Regions from separate parts of the Lactobacillus johnsonii genome, predicted to be linked through region 2. Evidence: riboswitches for the same ligand, from Rfam matches in the RefSeq annotation. Region 2 holds a riboswitch; the other holds the start of a gene.

Region 1 (8,420 bases), 390 kb from region 2:
AAAAATGAAAAAGTTTTTTGATAAACCTTGGTTCTATCGAATTATTGCTTTGATTTTGGCTATTTTATTAGCTGTTTATGTAGCATCTAATCAGCAAGGTTATGTTACTCAAGGCCGACGTGAAGAAACCTTAAAAACTGCAACTAAAACCCAGGTAATTAAGGTACCCTTACAAGTTTCAGTTAATACGGATAAGTACTATGTAACGGGATATCCTGAAAAAGTAAATTTAACTTTAGAGGGATCGAATGCTTTAGTTACATCTACTATTAATACTCAAAACTTCCGTGTCTACATTGATTTAAGCCATTTAAAAACAGGAGAGCATACTGTACCAATTAAGGTAAATGGTTTAAGTAGTCAATTAACTTATAATATTAGCCCAAGTAAAGTACGCGTAAATATTCAAAAGAGAAAATCTCGTACTCTTCCTGTACAAATAGAGTATAATAAGAGTGCTGTAGCTCATGGGTATAATCTTGGAACTGCTAAAAGTGATCCAGAAGTAGTTAATATTACTGGAGCTAAAAGCGAAGTTAACCAAGTTGATCGAGTAGTAGCTCGGGCAAATTTACCAAAGGGAATAGACAGCACATTTGAACGTGAAGAAATGCTGGTAGCACTTGATAAAGATGGACATCAGCTTAACGTCGTTATGGATCCAGTAACGGCATATATTACTATCCCAATTAGCTTATCTAAGAAGAAGGTTAAAATAAATGTAACTTCGAAGAATGAATCTTCGACTCATGTTTATTCTTTAACTGCAAAGGAAGAAAATATTGAGATATATGGTGATGAAAATACGCTCAAGAAAATAACGTCTCTTCCTTTAAAGGTTGATTTAAGCGGTATTAACCATGACATTACGAAAAATGTCGCACTTAAATTGCCAGATGGCGTTGTTAAGGCATCACCATCAGTGATACCAGTTCATATAAAAGTAACTGATACTACTGCTAAAAAAGAATAAAACAAGGAAAGGTTGTTAAAAATTATGCTTAAATATTTTGGAACAGATGGTGTACGGGGGGTTGCTAATGCTGGCTTAACTCCAGAGATGGCTTTTAAATTAGGTCGTGATGGAGGATACGTTCTTACTAAGGATAAAAAGGATGGAGAAAGAGCTAAGGTATTAGTTTCTCGTGATACACGTATTTCTGGACAAATGTTAGAGTATGCATTGATTTCTGGTTTGCTTTCCGTCGGAATTGAAGTTTTAGAAGTTGGTGTAATTACTACTCCTGGTCTTTCTTACTTAGTACGTGCACAAGGTGCAGATGCTGGTGTTCAAATTTCAGCTTCACATAATCCGGTTGAAGATAATGGAATTAAATTCTTTGGTAGTGATGGTTTAAAATTATCTGATGCTAAAGAAGAAGAAATTGAAAAATTGATTGATGCACCTGAAGATAAGCTTCCACGTCCTTCTGCAGAAGGTTTAGGAACTGTAACAAATTACCATGAAGGAGCTTCTAAGTACTTACAATTTATTGAAAATACTTTACCAGAAGAATTAAGTGGAATTAAAGTTGTTGTAGATGGCGCTAATGGAGCTGCTAGTGCTTTGATTTCAAGATTATTTGCTGATATGGGGGTTGACTTTACTACCATTGCAACTCATCCAGACGGTTTAAACATTAATGATCATGTGGGCGCAACTCATACTAAGAAATTACAAGAAGAAGTTGTAAAACAAGGTGCTCAATTAGGTTTAGCATTTGATGGGGATGCTGATCGTTGTATTGCTGTCGATGAAAATGGGAACGAAGTTGACGGTGATCACATTATGTACGTTATTGGCTCATATCTTGCTGATCATGGTCGCTTAAAGAAAGATACAATTGTTACAACTGTAATGAGTAACCTTGGTTTTACAAAGGCTTTGGAAAGACGTGGTCTTAAAAATATAAGAACACAAGTTGGTGACCGTTATGTTTCAGAAGAAATGAGAGCTAATGGTTATAATCTTGGTGGAGAACAATCAGGTCACGTTATTATTAGCGACTACCACAACACAGGTGATGGGATGCTTACGGGATTACATTTATTATATGTAATGAAGGATACCGGTAAATCCCTCAGTGAATTATTGAGTGACTTTAAAGAATACCCACAACGTTTAATTAATGTTCCTGTTGAAAATAAAAAAGACTGGAAAGAACATAAACGCATTACTGAAGCCATTGAAAAGGTTGAAAAAGAATTAAGTGATGAAGGACGTATTTTTGTTCGTCCATCTGGAACTCAAAGTTTGCTTCGTGTAATGACTGAAGCTCCAACACAAGAATTAGCTGACAAGTACTGTGAAGAAGTTGCTAAGGTTGTTGAAGAAGAAATGGGTTCAAACTAAAAACTAATTATTTTTGGCTTTATTTAAAATTTAATATGGTGATGGTGTTCACCAATTTAACCGATTAATATCTGACGACGCCTACTTTCTTGGATCAACAGGGAGGTAGTGTCGTCTTTTTTTATGCATTTTTTGTATAATAGAAAGGAGAGTAACCGATTACATAAGGAGAAAAGCTAATGAATATAAAATTAATTGCTGTAGATCTTGATGGAACATTATTAAATGATAAACAAGAAATAAGTGTTAAAACCAAGCAAGCACTTCAAAAGGCATCAAAGATGGGAATAAAAATAGTTCCTTGCTCAGGTAGACCATTTCCAGGTATTAAGGACTATCTTAATGAATTGGACTTAAAGGATTCTACTCAGTATGTGGTTGCATTTAATGGAGCTTTAGTGTTAAATTCTCAAGGAAAAGCAATCGTTGAAGAACTGTTAAGCTATAATGATTTTATCTTTTTTGAAAAGATTGCTGATAAATTACAAGCAAATTTTCATATTGAAGTAAGAGATAAGTTTATTACATTAGATCATTTTATTAACTATTATCTATCACGTGAAAGTTGGCTAACAAGAATGCCAATAGAGGTTTCTGAACTAAAAGATATTTCAGAAGATATTAAATTTACTAAGGCAATGTTTTCAGGATCTCCAGCTGAAATGAAGAATATTTATGGGAATTTATCAGAGGAAGTATTTGAAAGATATAATGTCTCAACTTCAGATGAAACTTTGATTGAGATTAATTCTAAGCATGCATCTAAAGGAAATGCGTTAAAAGAGTTAGCTAAAAAACTAAATTTAAAAGAAGATGAAGTAATGATTTTTGGTGATCAAACTAATGATATTTCTATGTTTGATGTGCCGGTATTCTATAAAGTAGCTATGGGAAACGCGGTTTCTGAGATAAAAAAGCGTGCTAATTTTATAACTAAAACAAATAATGAAGACGGAATAGCGTATGCATTAAGAAGGCTGGTTTTTAATGAATAGACGATTGAAAAATTATTTAAGTGTAGGGATTTTTGCTTTTTTTGGAGGTGGACTGCGAGCCTATTTAAATTTAATCTGGTCACAGACTGGAACTTTGACTGCTAATATTATCGGCTGCTTTTTATTAGCATTTTTTACTTATTTTTTTGTTGAATACCGAGAAGGAAGAGATTGGCTAGTTACTGGACTAAGTACAGGATTTGTTGGTTCCTTTACTACTTTTTCAAGTTTTAATTTAGATACTCTTAAGCAATTAGAAAGTGGGATGAATAGTCAAGCAACTATTTATTTCTTTAGTTCGATCTTTATTGGTTTTTTATTTGCTTATTTGGGAATGTTAGTAGGTAAAAGAACAGGTAGAAAGTTGGCAGAAAAAGCATGATAACAGTTTTAACAGCCGGATTCGGAGCTATTTGGGGAGCAATTTTAAGATATGGCATTACTAACTATGGTAAAAAACATTGGTCTGAGAAATTTCCGTACGCAACGCTATTAATAAATCTTACAGGAGCATTTTTATTGGGATTTATTTTTTCTCGTAAATTCTCACCCTTTATCTATGCTTTGATTGGAACAGGAGTATTAGGCGGTTATACAACATTTTCAACGTTAAACGTTGAATTGCTGTCTCATTGGCGAGATCGTAATTACAGTGTATTCACCCTATATGCATTGCTATCATATGGTGGTGGCTTAATTTTAGTATTTTTAGGATATAAAGTAGATACTTTGATTTAGATCTCAATAAAAAAGAATGTATCAGATTCCGATACATTCTTTTTTTGATAGTTATTAATTTTGATTTTTAATCGAAACTTTTCCTACTTTGCTTGAAATATCAATTAAATTAGTTGAATCTTCCTTACCAACATAGCCTTCAATTTTATCGTAATCATCGTTTCCGTAAATAATGGCATCAAGAGGAAAATCAGTTGGACCAATTTTTTTGGTATTAATTTTGAATTTGAAAAATATTGCCGGTGGGACATTAACCGATATATTACCAACTTTACTTTGAATTGATAAATTAAATTTAGACTTTTCAGCCAGTGATAAGTTAATTTTCCCCATATCAGATTTAATATTACCACCTCCAGTAAGATTATTTAGAAGCATTAATCCGGTATCGGTTACTAAATCTATATTCTCACTTGTAAGCCCATTTACGGCGATCTTGCCACTTTTAGTATCCACAAAAAAATTTTTAGTATTAATATTTTCTAATTCCATATTTCCACTGATTGTGTGATAAGATATTTCTTCTTTTGCATTCACATCATTACTGTCCAGCATTCCTGAGTGACCATTAACATGAAAGACATTAGCGGAAGTATTAGAAATGACAATGTCTCCGGATTTTAAGTCTGCTTGTACTCGTTTAAGAGTAGAGTGAGCTAATAGAAAATCTCCTGAAACCGCAGTTACATCTACCATACAATAATTAGAAATCTTATTAATATAGACATCCCCACTTTGACTGCGAATAGTTAGAAAACCAGTGAACTCTTTAGGTAAAAATAGCAAAGTTTTATTTTTAAAAATACCAACTAGTTTGCGAGGGCCTTGGGTAATTTTTAAAACATTTCCAACTTTTTCAACTGTTGAGTGTAGGTTTTTAATATCGCGAGACATAAAGTCATGTACGATTAGTTGGGAAGAATTGGTTGGTAAAACTAAAATATCACCCAAGCGATAGTTAAGATGAATTTCATCAATTTGATTTAATTTTATCTTTAGTTCATTGACTAGTTTTGAATCGAAAATTTTGGCGAAAAAATCATTATATTTTACATAGTCATTTTCTTCTAAAGATTTTAGTTGAGAAAGCATGGTATCAAGATCCGTTAAATTTAAAAGTGCTTTTTGTTCTGCTTCAAATTGACTGGCACCATGCTGAATTTCTTTTTTTATTAAGTTTTTAATTTTTTTACTTAAAGTATTTTGTAAAGGCTTATTTTCTTTAATATGAGGAAATTTATTGAAAAATTCTTTTAGTTTTTCATCAATCATGCTGAACTCCTTTGATATTTGTTACACTTTTATTATATAGCACTAAAAAATCTATGGATTTACTTTATTAAGTGTAAAAAATAATCTTAAAATTTTCATTAGGAGAAAAAATTGAAATTTGTAAAATGGATTTGGAGATTGGTTGTAGTTGGGCTCATCTATATATCATTGAGTTTAACTTTAACTAGTCCCGTAGAATTAAAAGTAGACAGCACAGCCGGCTTAGTAAAAAGTTCTATTAATAAGGTGGTTGATCAAGCAAATAATAGTGATTTACAAATGGGTGTTAGTTTTCTGCAAGATTCAGGTATTGAAGATACACTCTTGTCGCAGTTGCCTAAAAATATCGAATTAAAGACATCTTATCAAGGATTAAATCAATTAAGCACCAATTATTTGGCTAATGATAAGTTAACGGATGTTGATCTGAATTTAAAGAATGATACGCAGCAGGAGCAAGTTTTTAATCAAGTCATATTACAATTGGTAAATGAACAGTTGAGGCAAAATTCTGATTCGGTAAAACAGGCTGCTGAGATTTATCATTTAATTTACTTCTTGTTGATTGGACTATATATTTTGGCAATGGCTTTAGCTTTGTTTGGAAAAAAAGTAGCCCTTATTCCACTTTTAATTGCGGCTATTGGATCATATGGTGTTTTATCTTATGCAGCCCAGATTGCCACGAGTTCGCTGCATGAAAGTGTGTATAGCGGAATTAATGTAAGCCTAAGCAGTGGATTAACACAAGCTTTAATTACCGCAATTATTGCGGCTGTAGGCTGTCTATTTATTAAAATTAAGCAGGAGCAGGAATAAAAATGCTATTTAAGACAAGTGATAATGTAGAAATTAATTACCAGTTAACGGGAAAAGGAAAAACTATTGTTTTGGTTAACGGCTTTGGAGCCTATCAAGAAATATGGTCAGCACAAGTCCCATTTTTAAATAAATTAGGGTATCAAGTTTTAACTTATGATCACAGAAATATGGGAAAAAGCCAACGAACAGAAAAAGGTCATACTATCGAACGTTTGACACAAGATTTGAATGAATTGACATCATTTTTGAAAATCAAACAAGCTATTTTTATGGGACATTCAATGGGCGCTTCTATCATCTTTTGTTTAATGAAAAATAATCCAAAGCTGGTTAAACAAGCATTGTTAATAGATCAGTCACCTAAAATGCTTAATGATGAAAATTGGAAATATGGCTTTATGGATTATACAAAAGAAAATTATTTAAAAAAATGCCAAGAAAGGCCACGGGTTCATGAAACATATAATGGCTTGGATGATAATGTGTATGCTAAGTTAATGAAGGCCAAGAAAGCCAATCCATTTAATAGAAAAGATAATGTAGATTTGCTTGAAAATCATATGTCATTAGATTGGCGAAGAGTTTTAGAAAAAACAACAATTCCAACTACTTTTTTTGTTGCAAAGGAAAGTCCTTATTATCGAGAGGGATATGAAAAGAAGCTTGAACAAAAGAATAGCCGAATAAATAGCTTTATTATGTCACCGACGGGACATGTAATTATGGCGGAAATTCCACAGCAATTTAATATAAAGTTAAAAGATATTTTAAAGTAAAAAAGAGGGTCTCGTATTAGAGGCCCTCTTTTTAATAAACTAACTTAGTCTAGTTTTTTATTAATATTTGCTAAATTCTGATAATTTTCTGTCATCCATTTTATGTAACTTGTATTGTTGGGGATGGTTTCACGAACTTGCAAGATTGGAATATTTTTTGACTTAGCTCTTTTTACAAAATTATTAACAGTTAAACTGCTTACTTGAGAATTTTTAACAAAGAAAGAAATTCCACGATTATTAATTGTTTGGTTCATTTGATGAATAATTTTGGCACTTGGATCTGTTTCATTTTCAATTGCTTCTTCAAAAGCTTTATCACCAATCTTAAAGTGAGTAGCATTTAAGGCATAGTCAAACACTGGCTCGCTGACATATACTGGCTTTTGTTTTGCACCATCAATAGAATCTGCAATTTTTTGTATCTTATTGATTTTTGCAAGATATTCCTTCCCATTTTCTTTGTAGTAAGCTGCATGTTTTTTGTCTATTTTAGAGAGTCGCTCAACTAAATAGTTAACATATTTTTTAGGCATGTTTAAATCAAACCAAATATGCGGATTTGCGCCATTTTTTAGATTCATTAAATCTTCGCCAACTAAAACAGCAGACTTATTAGTTGATTTAGCAAGCTTAGGAAGCCAAGAATCATAGCCCAAACCGTTAGCAACAACAATTTTTGCATTTTGAACTTTTTTTGCGTCTGCAGTTGTGGGTTCAAAGTCATGTGGATCAGTAGCACTGTTAGTAATAATAGCAGTTGCTTTACCATATTTTCCTAAGACATTTTGTGCGATATCGGCATAAACATTAGTACTTGTTACGATAGAAATTTTATTTGATGAATTTTCTTTTTTTGAGCAGCCAGTAAGAATTAAAACAAGACTACTAATTGCAAAAAAGAAAGCAAAAATCTTTTGATAATGTTTTCTCATTCTATATATTTATCCTTTCGAATTATGTTGTTTAGATCTGCATTCAATATAAATCATAGCAGAATTTACTAATATTTTTTAATTTGCTAATTTATTTTTAGTAATTCGACTTAGTAAGCTTGTGTTATAGTAGAAAGAAATTATGAATTAAGGTTGATAAAAAATGAAAGCTACAATATATATCACGGGTAGTATTGCTGCATATAAGGCAATTAGTGTTGTACGTGATTTTCAAAAAGAAGGACATGAAGTAAGAGTAGCGATGACCGAAGAGGCAGTTCATTTGATTGGAACACAAACTTTAGCTGCTTTAACGAAGCATCCAGTATTAACTGATCTCTGGAAGGAGAATAGAGCTGATAAGATCCAGCATATTGAATTGGCCGACTGGACTGATATTGCGGTTGTAGTTCCGGCAACAGCTAACTTTATTGCAAAAATAGCCAATGGGATAGCAGATGATGCTGCAAGTACAACGTTTTTAGCAACTGCTGCACCTAAATATGTTATTCCGGCAATGAATAGCCAT
Region 2 (8,420 bases):
TGTATCCTTTACGCTTGAAAAGAACGAAAAAATATTACTAATGGCTCCAAGTGGTTTTGGTAAAACTACTCTCTTACGCTTGTTAGTAGGACAGCTTACTCCAACTTCTGGTTCAATCATTATCGATGATCAACATATAGAAGATAACTGGAACAAAGCACATGAATATTTCGGTTATATCAACCAAAAGCCATTTATATTTGATCGGAGTTTACTTTTTAACTTAACTTTAGGTTAAAAATATTCAAAAGATGAATTAATGAATGCGATTCAATTAGCCGGACTGACAGAATTAATTGACAGCAAAGGATTTGACTATCGAGTTGGTCAAAATGGTAATAATCTTTCTGGAGGACAAATTCAGAGAATTGAAATTGCTCGAGCTATTTTAGCTAAAAGACCAATTTTACTTGCTGATGAAGCAACCAGTGCGTTAGATAATAAACTTTCATTGCAAATTCATAAAACACTTCTAACTAATCCTAACTTTGCAGTAATTGAAGTAGCCCATAAAATTTCTGATCAAGAAAAGAAACTTTTCGATAAAATTATTGATTTAAGTAAATAAAATATAGTTAAAAAGGTACAGCCACTATATATAGCGTCACTGTACCTTTTTACTATATTTTCACTTATTTTCTAACCACTTTATAACGATTACGTCTATCTTCTACTTGTTCTTTGTCGGCTGGATAACCAATTGGCACAAGCACAGTAGGTTCATAACCCTCATCCATTCCCAATTCTTTTTGAAGTTCAGGAAACTTATTTAGTGCAAATACTCCACCCATTACATAAACTGATCCTAAACCTAAATCTGCCGCTTCTACCATTACATTCTCAGCTGCTACAGAAGCATCCCTTTCACCAAATTGACTGTCCTTTTTAGTATTAATCATAAATATCAGTGGCGCATTGTAACAAGAATTGTTTGTATTATCTTCTATCTTTTTAAGTAGTTCTGGGCTTGTAATGACACTAAGTTCCATGACATCCGTTTGATGCATGGCACAAGGTGAAGCTTGAAACGCATTAATTAGTTTTTGAATTTTTTCTTCATCTATTTTTTCATCAGTATATTTTCTAACTGCTTCTCTTTCAAAAATTGCGTTCATAATTTTCTCCTTTTAAGGTGAAACTATTTACCATCTATATAAGTTTATTTTACTCTCTCATAGAGAAATTGTAATAAAAGATCATTAATTGAAGCTTTTGATAGTTATTTTTTCTTCTTCTACCTATCTTTGTTAGAATGACGGTGAAAGCAATATTGTCAAAGAAAGGACGATAATTATGGATATTGAAAAAGAGGTATCTAAGCCAATATTTAAAGCCACTTTACTAGCAATTTCTCTCTTTATTATGATGCCCTCTGTTATTTCCCCGGCTCTTCCTCTAATCGAAAAGGCATTCCCTAATATTCCTCGTGTTACTGTTGAATTACTTACTACTATTCCCAATTTTGGAGAAATATTTGGTCTTTTAATAAATCCTTTTCTAGTTAAAAAAATTGGTAGAAAAAATGTAATTTTAGTTGGATTAGCTCTTGTTGGAATTTGTGGAACATTACCAGTAATTATTAATAGTTTTTGGCTAATATTTATTCTCCGCATCTTACTTGGTTTAGGGATTGGGATTTATAACTCCTTAGCCGTAAGTTTAATTATGATGATTTATGAAAATAGTAAAACTGAACTCAATCGCCTATTAGGGTTCCAAAACATTATGAACGATGTGGGCTACATCGCTTCTGCCTTTATTATTTGTTATCTAGTAACATTATCTTGGCACGCTGTTTTCTGGGTATACATTCTTGCCATTCCCGTATTTTTTATGTTTGAACACTTTATTAAAGTTCCTAAGAAAACTAAGCATTCTTCTGGAAAACATTTTTCTCTTTCTAATATAAAACAAGCTTTTAATCCAAACATTATTTACCTTAGTATTCTTACCCTACTAATTTACATTTTCTACATGGCTCTTGCTTACAAACTTCCTAGTTTCATAGTAGATTTCCATTTAGGAAATGAAAGTATGGCTTCATTAATGCTAGCAATAATTGCTATTACTGGTATTCCATGTGGCATCGCATTTAATTGGCTTTATACTAAACTACACAAGTGGGTATGGATTCTATGTATGCTTTTAAATGCACTTGGATTTTACTTAATCAGTAGTGCAAGAAATACCTATGTGCTAGTAGTGGGATGTATTGTACTTGGAGCAGGTTTTGGAATTGTGATGCCATACATCTTTAAGGCTATCTCCTTAAGTGTTCCTGACCAATTAAGTAATCTTGCTACTACGTTATGCTTAATTATGATGGACATTGGTGCTGTAATTTCTCCATTTGTTATTTCAATCATCGCTAAGAATTCAGATAAAGCTCTACTTTCCTCAGCTATCTTCTTTGGAATCGTAACCTTAATTGAAATTGCTAGAAATATGTACGCCAATCTAAAACATAAGTATTAAATACTTTAATATTAATCTAAAAAATGCTGCTGAATCTAAAGGTTATTAGGCCTTGATTTAGCAGTATTTTTTATCACTCAAACTTTTAACTAATCAAAATCTACATTATTTGGAAAATGATTCAATCTTTCATTTTCAACACCGATTTGATTTTCAATCTCAAGTAATCGATTATATTTCTCTACTCTTTCTGATCTTGCTGGTGCCCCAGATTTCAGTTGACCTGCATTGGTAGCAACTGTAAAGTCAGCAATAAATGTATCACCTGTTTCACCGGAACGGTGAGATACCATCGTTGTCATATTGTTCTTTCTAGCTAAACGAATTGTTTCAAGAGTTTCTGTAATAGTACCTATTTGATTAAGTTTAATTAAAATAGAGTTACATAATTTATCCTTAATCGCTTTTCTAACAAGTTTAGGATTGGTGCATACATTATCATCCGCAACGACTTGATGAGTAGAGCCAAATTTAGCAGTAAATTTTTCAAAGTTCTCCCAATCGTTTTCATCAAAAGGATCCTCGCAAGAAATAATCTCTGGGAATTCTTTTAATAATTTATCATAATATTGAAGCATTTCTTCCCCATTCCAGATATGACCTTCGAAATGATATTTTCCATCTTCAGTATTATAGAAAGAACTTGCTGCAGCATCAAAAGCAATTGCAATGTCTTTTCCAGGTTTATAACCTGCTTTAATAATAGCTTTTCGCAGCATCTTTAAGGCTTCTTCAGAACTATTAAGGTTTGGAGCAAAACCACCTTCATCTCCCAATCCAGTTTCAAATCCAGCTTCTTCAATTACAGCTTTTAATGCATGGTATGTGTTAACTATCTTTTCAAAACCATCACGGAATGAATTTTTAGCAACAGGAGTAATCATAAATTCTTGAATATCAATTCCATTATCAGCATGCTTCCCTCCATTAATTACATTATGAAAAGTTTGTGGCATTTCTAACTCACATCCCCCAAGATAACGATATAGTGGTTCATCTTTTGACCTAGCTGCTGCGCGTGCAATTGCCATTGAAGTACCTAAGATTGCATTAGCTCCTAATTTAGCTTTATTTAGGGTTCCATCTAGTTTAATCATTGTCCGGTCAATCTCTGCCTGATTGTAAGGACTCAAGCCCTTAAGAGCATCATTGATTGGACCATTTACATTTGTAACAGCTTGAGTTACTCCCTTTCCTTGAAGACGGTTGCCGCCATCCCTTAATTCAACGGCTTCTTTTTCACCTGTTGAAGCGCCCGAAGGAACTTCAGCTTTAGCTACTGTCCCGTCAGATAAATAAGCATGAACTTCTACAGTTGGATTGCCTCTTGAATCAAAAATCTCTAATGCTCTAACTTTTTCTACATAAACAGTCATTTCAAATACCTCCTGATATACAAAAAAGAGCAAAATAAATACGACCCCTACCACCCGCTACTCAAAAAGAGTTTGTAGGAAGTAGACGTCGTTAGATTTTGCTCAGTTTAATTGGTGAACGTCATCACCTATTCAATTTACACTTTCATCATACCAGCATTCTTTTTAAATGCAAGAGATAATACAAAATAATTCCACTTATCGTCAATCTTTAACTAAATGAATTTCACGATCAAATAATGCACGCATCTCTTGATTAAAATTATGTGCTATAAAAATAATTGTCTCTTTTCCCTTAACTAAATTCTTTAAAATATTCATGGTTGCCTTTTGATCTATCGCACTAGTTCCTTCATCAATCAAAATTATGTCACTTCCATGTACTTTAGCCCGGGCTAGAACAATTTTTTGTCTCTGACCGCCCGAAATATTTAGTTTATCTAGATTTAATTGATGCTCTAATCCTTCCTTGAATTTAGAAATATCATTAGCGAAATTAACCTCTTTGATTATAGGCTCTACTTGAGAATTTAATTTTGAATTAAACATAGTAATGTTTTCTTCAATCGTTCCAGGAAATAGATTTGGATCTTGTGGAATATAGCCAATCTTCGACATATCAGGATTAATTTCTTTTCCATCTTTATCTTTAAAAATAATTGATCCTTGTGTCGGTTTTATTGAACCTAAGATCAATTTAAACAAGGTAGATTTCCCAGCTCCGGAATCCCCAGTTAACAAAATTTTTTCTCCAGATTTTATTTGAATATCAGGAAAACTTAACTTCTCACCATTTGGAAAAGCTAAAGCTAAATTCTCAGTAGAAATTAGAGCTGGCTTTTTCTTCTGAATATTTGAATTATTCTGTAGTGGTGCAGAATCACCACTAATTTGGTCCATTAGTTCTTCAGAAGATTTCATAAAGCTCAATGCTTGGATCATTTGTTGCAAGCCAATGGAAATATTAGCTGCAAAATTTTGTACTGACATGATTGCACCAAAAAGTACTTGTCCTTGAGTGATCATGTATCCAGTCAGAGAAAGAAGGATTAATTGTCCTATTGAGTTACATAATCCATTTATTACAATTAGTTCTTGCTGGGTACCCGTTTGATGAACATGCGCTTTTTCAATCTTATTAGCTGCCTGGCTCTGAACTTGAAATAGCTTGGCACCAGCAAAATATCTACGTAATTCTTCAACTCCAGAAAACCATTTTTCCAACACATCTAAATAATGTTTATTTTGAACAGAAACATTGGTTGTCGCCTTTTCCATCTTTTTCTGAACAAGTTTAGGAATATAGTAAGATGCAATATCAATCAAAATACTTACAACAAAAATTTGCCAATGAATTGTGAGTAAGGCAACTAAAGCACCAACAAACATTGTTCCATAAAAAGGAACGATAATGTACCAATCAAAATAATTTTCTCTTACCATCTCAAGGTCGTTAGTCATTTGATTTTGAGCCGCAGCTATTTTGTGATACTTATTGTCCTTAAAGTAATGACTAGCAAGATTATTACGAATTTTTTTATTATATTCCTCTTCTTGAATGCGAGTAACAAACTGAATGTAATAAATTAAGCCTTGGGCTGCTAAATATAAGACTCCGATAGCAAGACTTGTCCATAACACTCCCATCCAGTTTTTATTCTTGATGAAAGTTAACCAATACATTTGGACATATCCTGCACCAATTGCGCCCAATCCAGAAATAATGGATAAAAAATTGATATAAATAAATCTAAGGTAGTTTGTCTTGATAAATCCCTTAAAGCTCATCCCTAATCACCTCCATTTTTCAAGCTGATTTTTCGATCAAACAGGTTCTCTAGCTCATCATTAAAATTATGGGCAATCATGACAATAGTAGTTTCCTGATCAAGTAAATTTTCCAAAATTTTCTTTGTTGCCTTACTGTCAATTGCACTTGTTCCCTCATCAATAAAGAGCCATTTTGATCCGGCTAAAATTGCTCTTGCCAAAACGATTTTTTGCTTTTGTCCTCCTGATAGATTTCCTTCATCTAAATTAATTTCATGCTTTAAACCAGCTGGGATTTTTTTAAGATCATTTTCAAACTCAACTTGTTTAACTACTCTTTTTACTTTCTCATCAAGCTTTGAATTGAACATTGTCATATTATTTTCAATAGTATCAGGAAAAAGAGTATTATCTTGTGCTACATATCCAAGTTCATCCCGATTGAGTTTAATTTCTTTACCATTCTTATCTTCAAAAATCACTTGGCCCCTAGTTGGTGATAATTTACCTAAGATCAGCTTAAATAAAGTCGATTTTCCACTACCACTATCGCCTATTACTAAAACTTTTTCACCACTTTTAATAGTTAAATCTGGATAAGAAATAAGTTCACCATTCTTAAATTGATGCTGTAGGCCCTTTATCTGTAATTTAGCTACTTTTTTATCTTGATGCTCATTTTGTAAAGGTGCGCTCGCGCCTTCTAAGGAGGTTATTTTTTCATTTAATTTCTTTGATGATTTAATTAGATTCCACTGAGCAGCAAATTGTGCAGTCCCATTCATAACTGTTGAACAAAATTGAATTGTTGTAATAACGGCACCAAAGACTATTTGCCCATTAAAGTATAAATATGCAGCCAGAATCATCAAGATTATCTGTCCACCTATATTAACAATAGAGGTAGCTAAGTCGGCAATAGCAATAGTTGCACCTTGGTGAATAGCAGCCTTTTTATAATTATCAGCAGTTTGATTCATGGAGTCAGAATAAATTCTAAAACTACTATATCTTCTTAATTCATCTAAGCCATTAATCCAGTTTGAAATCGCTTTTAAAAGTTTTTCATTTCTTTTAGTGACTTCAATCGTGGCATTTGAACTCATATTTTCAAATGCCTTTGGCAACAAAAGTGAAACTAAAGTTAGGATAAGCGTTAATAAAACTAAGCTCCAATTGTAAGAAAATAACACTACTATTGAAAAAATAACCATTAACCCATCTAAGAAGGCAGCTTTAATTGGCTTTAAATAGTTTCTAGTTAATTGATCCAAGTTAGCAGCTAAATTATTTTGAACTGATGCTGTATCATCAATTTGCTTCTTAAACAAATATAAGCTAATCTTTTTTCTTATTTGATGTAAGTAACCTTGACTCTGTTTACTGTACAAGTAGTCCGAACCCGAACCCAATAATAACCGGCAAATATCACAGAGCCTTGATAAAGCAATAAAGATTACAAAGCCTAAAAAATTCAAATTCTTTAAATTATTAAATGCCGGTGTCATCAAATACTGAGAAAGGGTATCTATTACAGCAGCAAGTATTATCATTAACAAAATTAGAATAAAGCGACCTTTATTTATTCTAAATATTCCGCTTAGCTTCATCCTTAACCTCTCCTTTTAATCTTTTATTTATATTTTAATATTACTGCGCAGGTTTTAATTTACAAGCTATTTTTATTAAGTGGTCAAAAAGATAAACTAAGATGCAAAATTATACAAGTTAAGTGGCATAGATCGCCAAGTACGTGCATTTTCACTGAAAAAACTATAGTAGTATTTTTTATGCTTACATAAAGTTATTGCTTAAAAGTTACTATCGATACAACAAAAATGATTAAATAATCTTTCATTTTTACTTAAAGTATTAGATAATATCATTAAATTCAATTAATGGAGGCTATAGGGATGACGTATGTTTTTATAGGAGTAATTATTTTATTAATTCTTATCTATTTTTTATGTGGTTTGCGAATCGTACCGCAAAATTATGTCGGTTTAGTCGAAACGTTAGGTAAATACTCTAGGACGGTTAAAGCGGGTTTAGTTTTTATTTGGCCAATTTTTCAAAGCTTGAGAAAGGTAAGCTTAGCTTTGCAGCCTTTAGAAATTTCTAAATATCGTATTATCACTAAGGATAATGCTGAAATCACAACCAGCCTAACCTTAAACTATCTTGTCACTGATGCATACAAGTATTTTTACAACAATACTGACTCCGTTGAATCGATGGTGCAATTAATTCGTGGTCATTTACGTGATATTATCGGACGAATGGAATTGAATGAAGCATTGGGTTCAACTAGTGAAATCAATGCCCAACTATCAAAAGCAATTGGCGATTTAACTGATATTTATGGAATTCAAGTATAGTTCGTGTTAATGTGGATGAATTGCTTCCTAGCCCAGAAATTCAAAAGGCCATGGATAAGCAGTTAACTGCTGACCGTGAAAAAACTGCCGCTATTGCTCGTGCGGAAGGTGAAGCTAGAAATATTGAATTAACTACTAAAGCTAAGAATGATGCATTGGTTGCCACTGCTAAAGCAAATGCCGAAGCTGTAAAAACTCAAGCAGATGCAGATGCTTATCGAATTGATAAATTACAACAAGCTCTTGATAAAGCCGGCGATGGTTATTTCAGAAATCAAAGCCTAGATAGTTTTAACCAACTAGCACAAGGACCTAACAATTTAGTTGTATTAGATAAAGATGAAATCACTGATTTAGGTAAAATCCCAGCTGCTAAAAAGATTTGGGATCAAAGTGAAAATTAATACGAACACTAAAAAAC

What was found. Region 2 has a riboswitch for fluoride ahead of eno (phosphopyruvate hydratase). Riboswitches for the same ligand answer to the same signal wherever they lie in the genome.
Region 1: it holds a riboswitch for fluoride, as region 2 does, so the genes downstream of both, H0I41_RS06405 (Cof-type HAD-IIB family hydrolase) here and eno (phosphopyruvate hydratase) in region 2, are expected to answer to the same signal.

What each region holds. Positions count from the first base shown of each region.
Region 1 is NZ_CP059055.1:1,335,852-1,344,271, reverse strand. Features, by position in the region: gene cdaA (diadenylate cyclase CdaA) at 1-8, shown strand, start outside; gene H0I41_RS06415 (CdaR family protein) at 5-973, shown strand; gene glmM (phosphoglucosamine mutase) at 998-2,353, shown strand; fluoride riboswitch at 2,382-2,444, shown strand; gene H0I41_RS06405 (Cof-type HAD-IIB family hydrolase) at 2,533-3,348, shown strand; gene H0I41_RS06400 (fluoride efflux transporter FluC) at 3,341-3,730, shown strand; gene crcB (fluoride efflux transporter CrcB) at 3,727-4,086, shown strand; gene H0I41_RS06390 (DUF4097 family beta strand repeat-containing protein) at 4,141-5,358, opposite strand; gene H0I41_RS06385 (hypothetical protein) at 5,470-6,177, shown strand; gene H0I41_RS06380 (alpha/beta fold hydrolase) at 6,180-6,956, shown strand; gene H0I41_RS06375 (metal ABC transporter solute-binding protein, Zn/Mn family) at 7,001-7,891, opposite strand; gene coaBC (bifunctional phosphopantothenoylcysteine decarboxylase/phosphopantothenate--cysteine ligase CoaBC) at 8,055-8,420, shown strand, end outside.
Region 2 is NZ_CP059055.1:945,947-954,366, reverse strand. Features, by position in the region: partial or broken gene H0I41_RS04470 (ATP-binding cassette domain-containing protein) at 1-568, shown strand, start outside; gene H0I41_RS04465 (nitroreductase family protein) at 633-1,115, opposite strand; gene H0I41_RS04460 (MFS transporter) at 1,294-2,475, shown strand; gene eno (phosphopyruvate hydratase) at 2,565-3,851, opposite strand; fluoride riboswitch at 3,927-3,989, opposite strand; gene H0I41_RS04450 (ATP-binding cassette domain-containing protein) at 4,056-5,639, opposite strand; gene H0I41_RS04445 (ATP-binding cassette domain-containing protein) at 5,642-7,231, opposite strand; partial or broken gene H0I41_RS04440 (SPFH domain-containing protein) at 7,535-8,403, shown strand.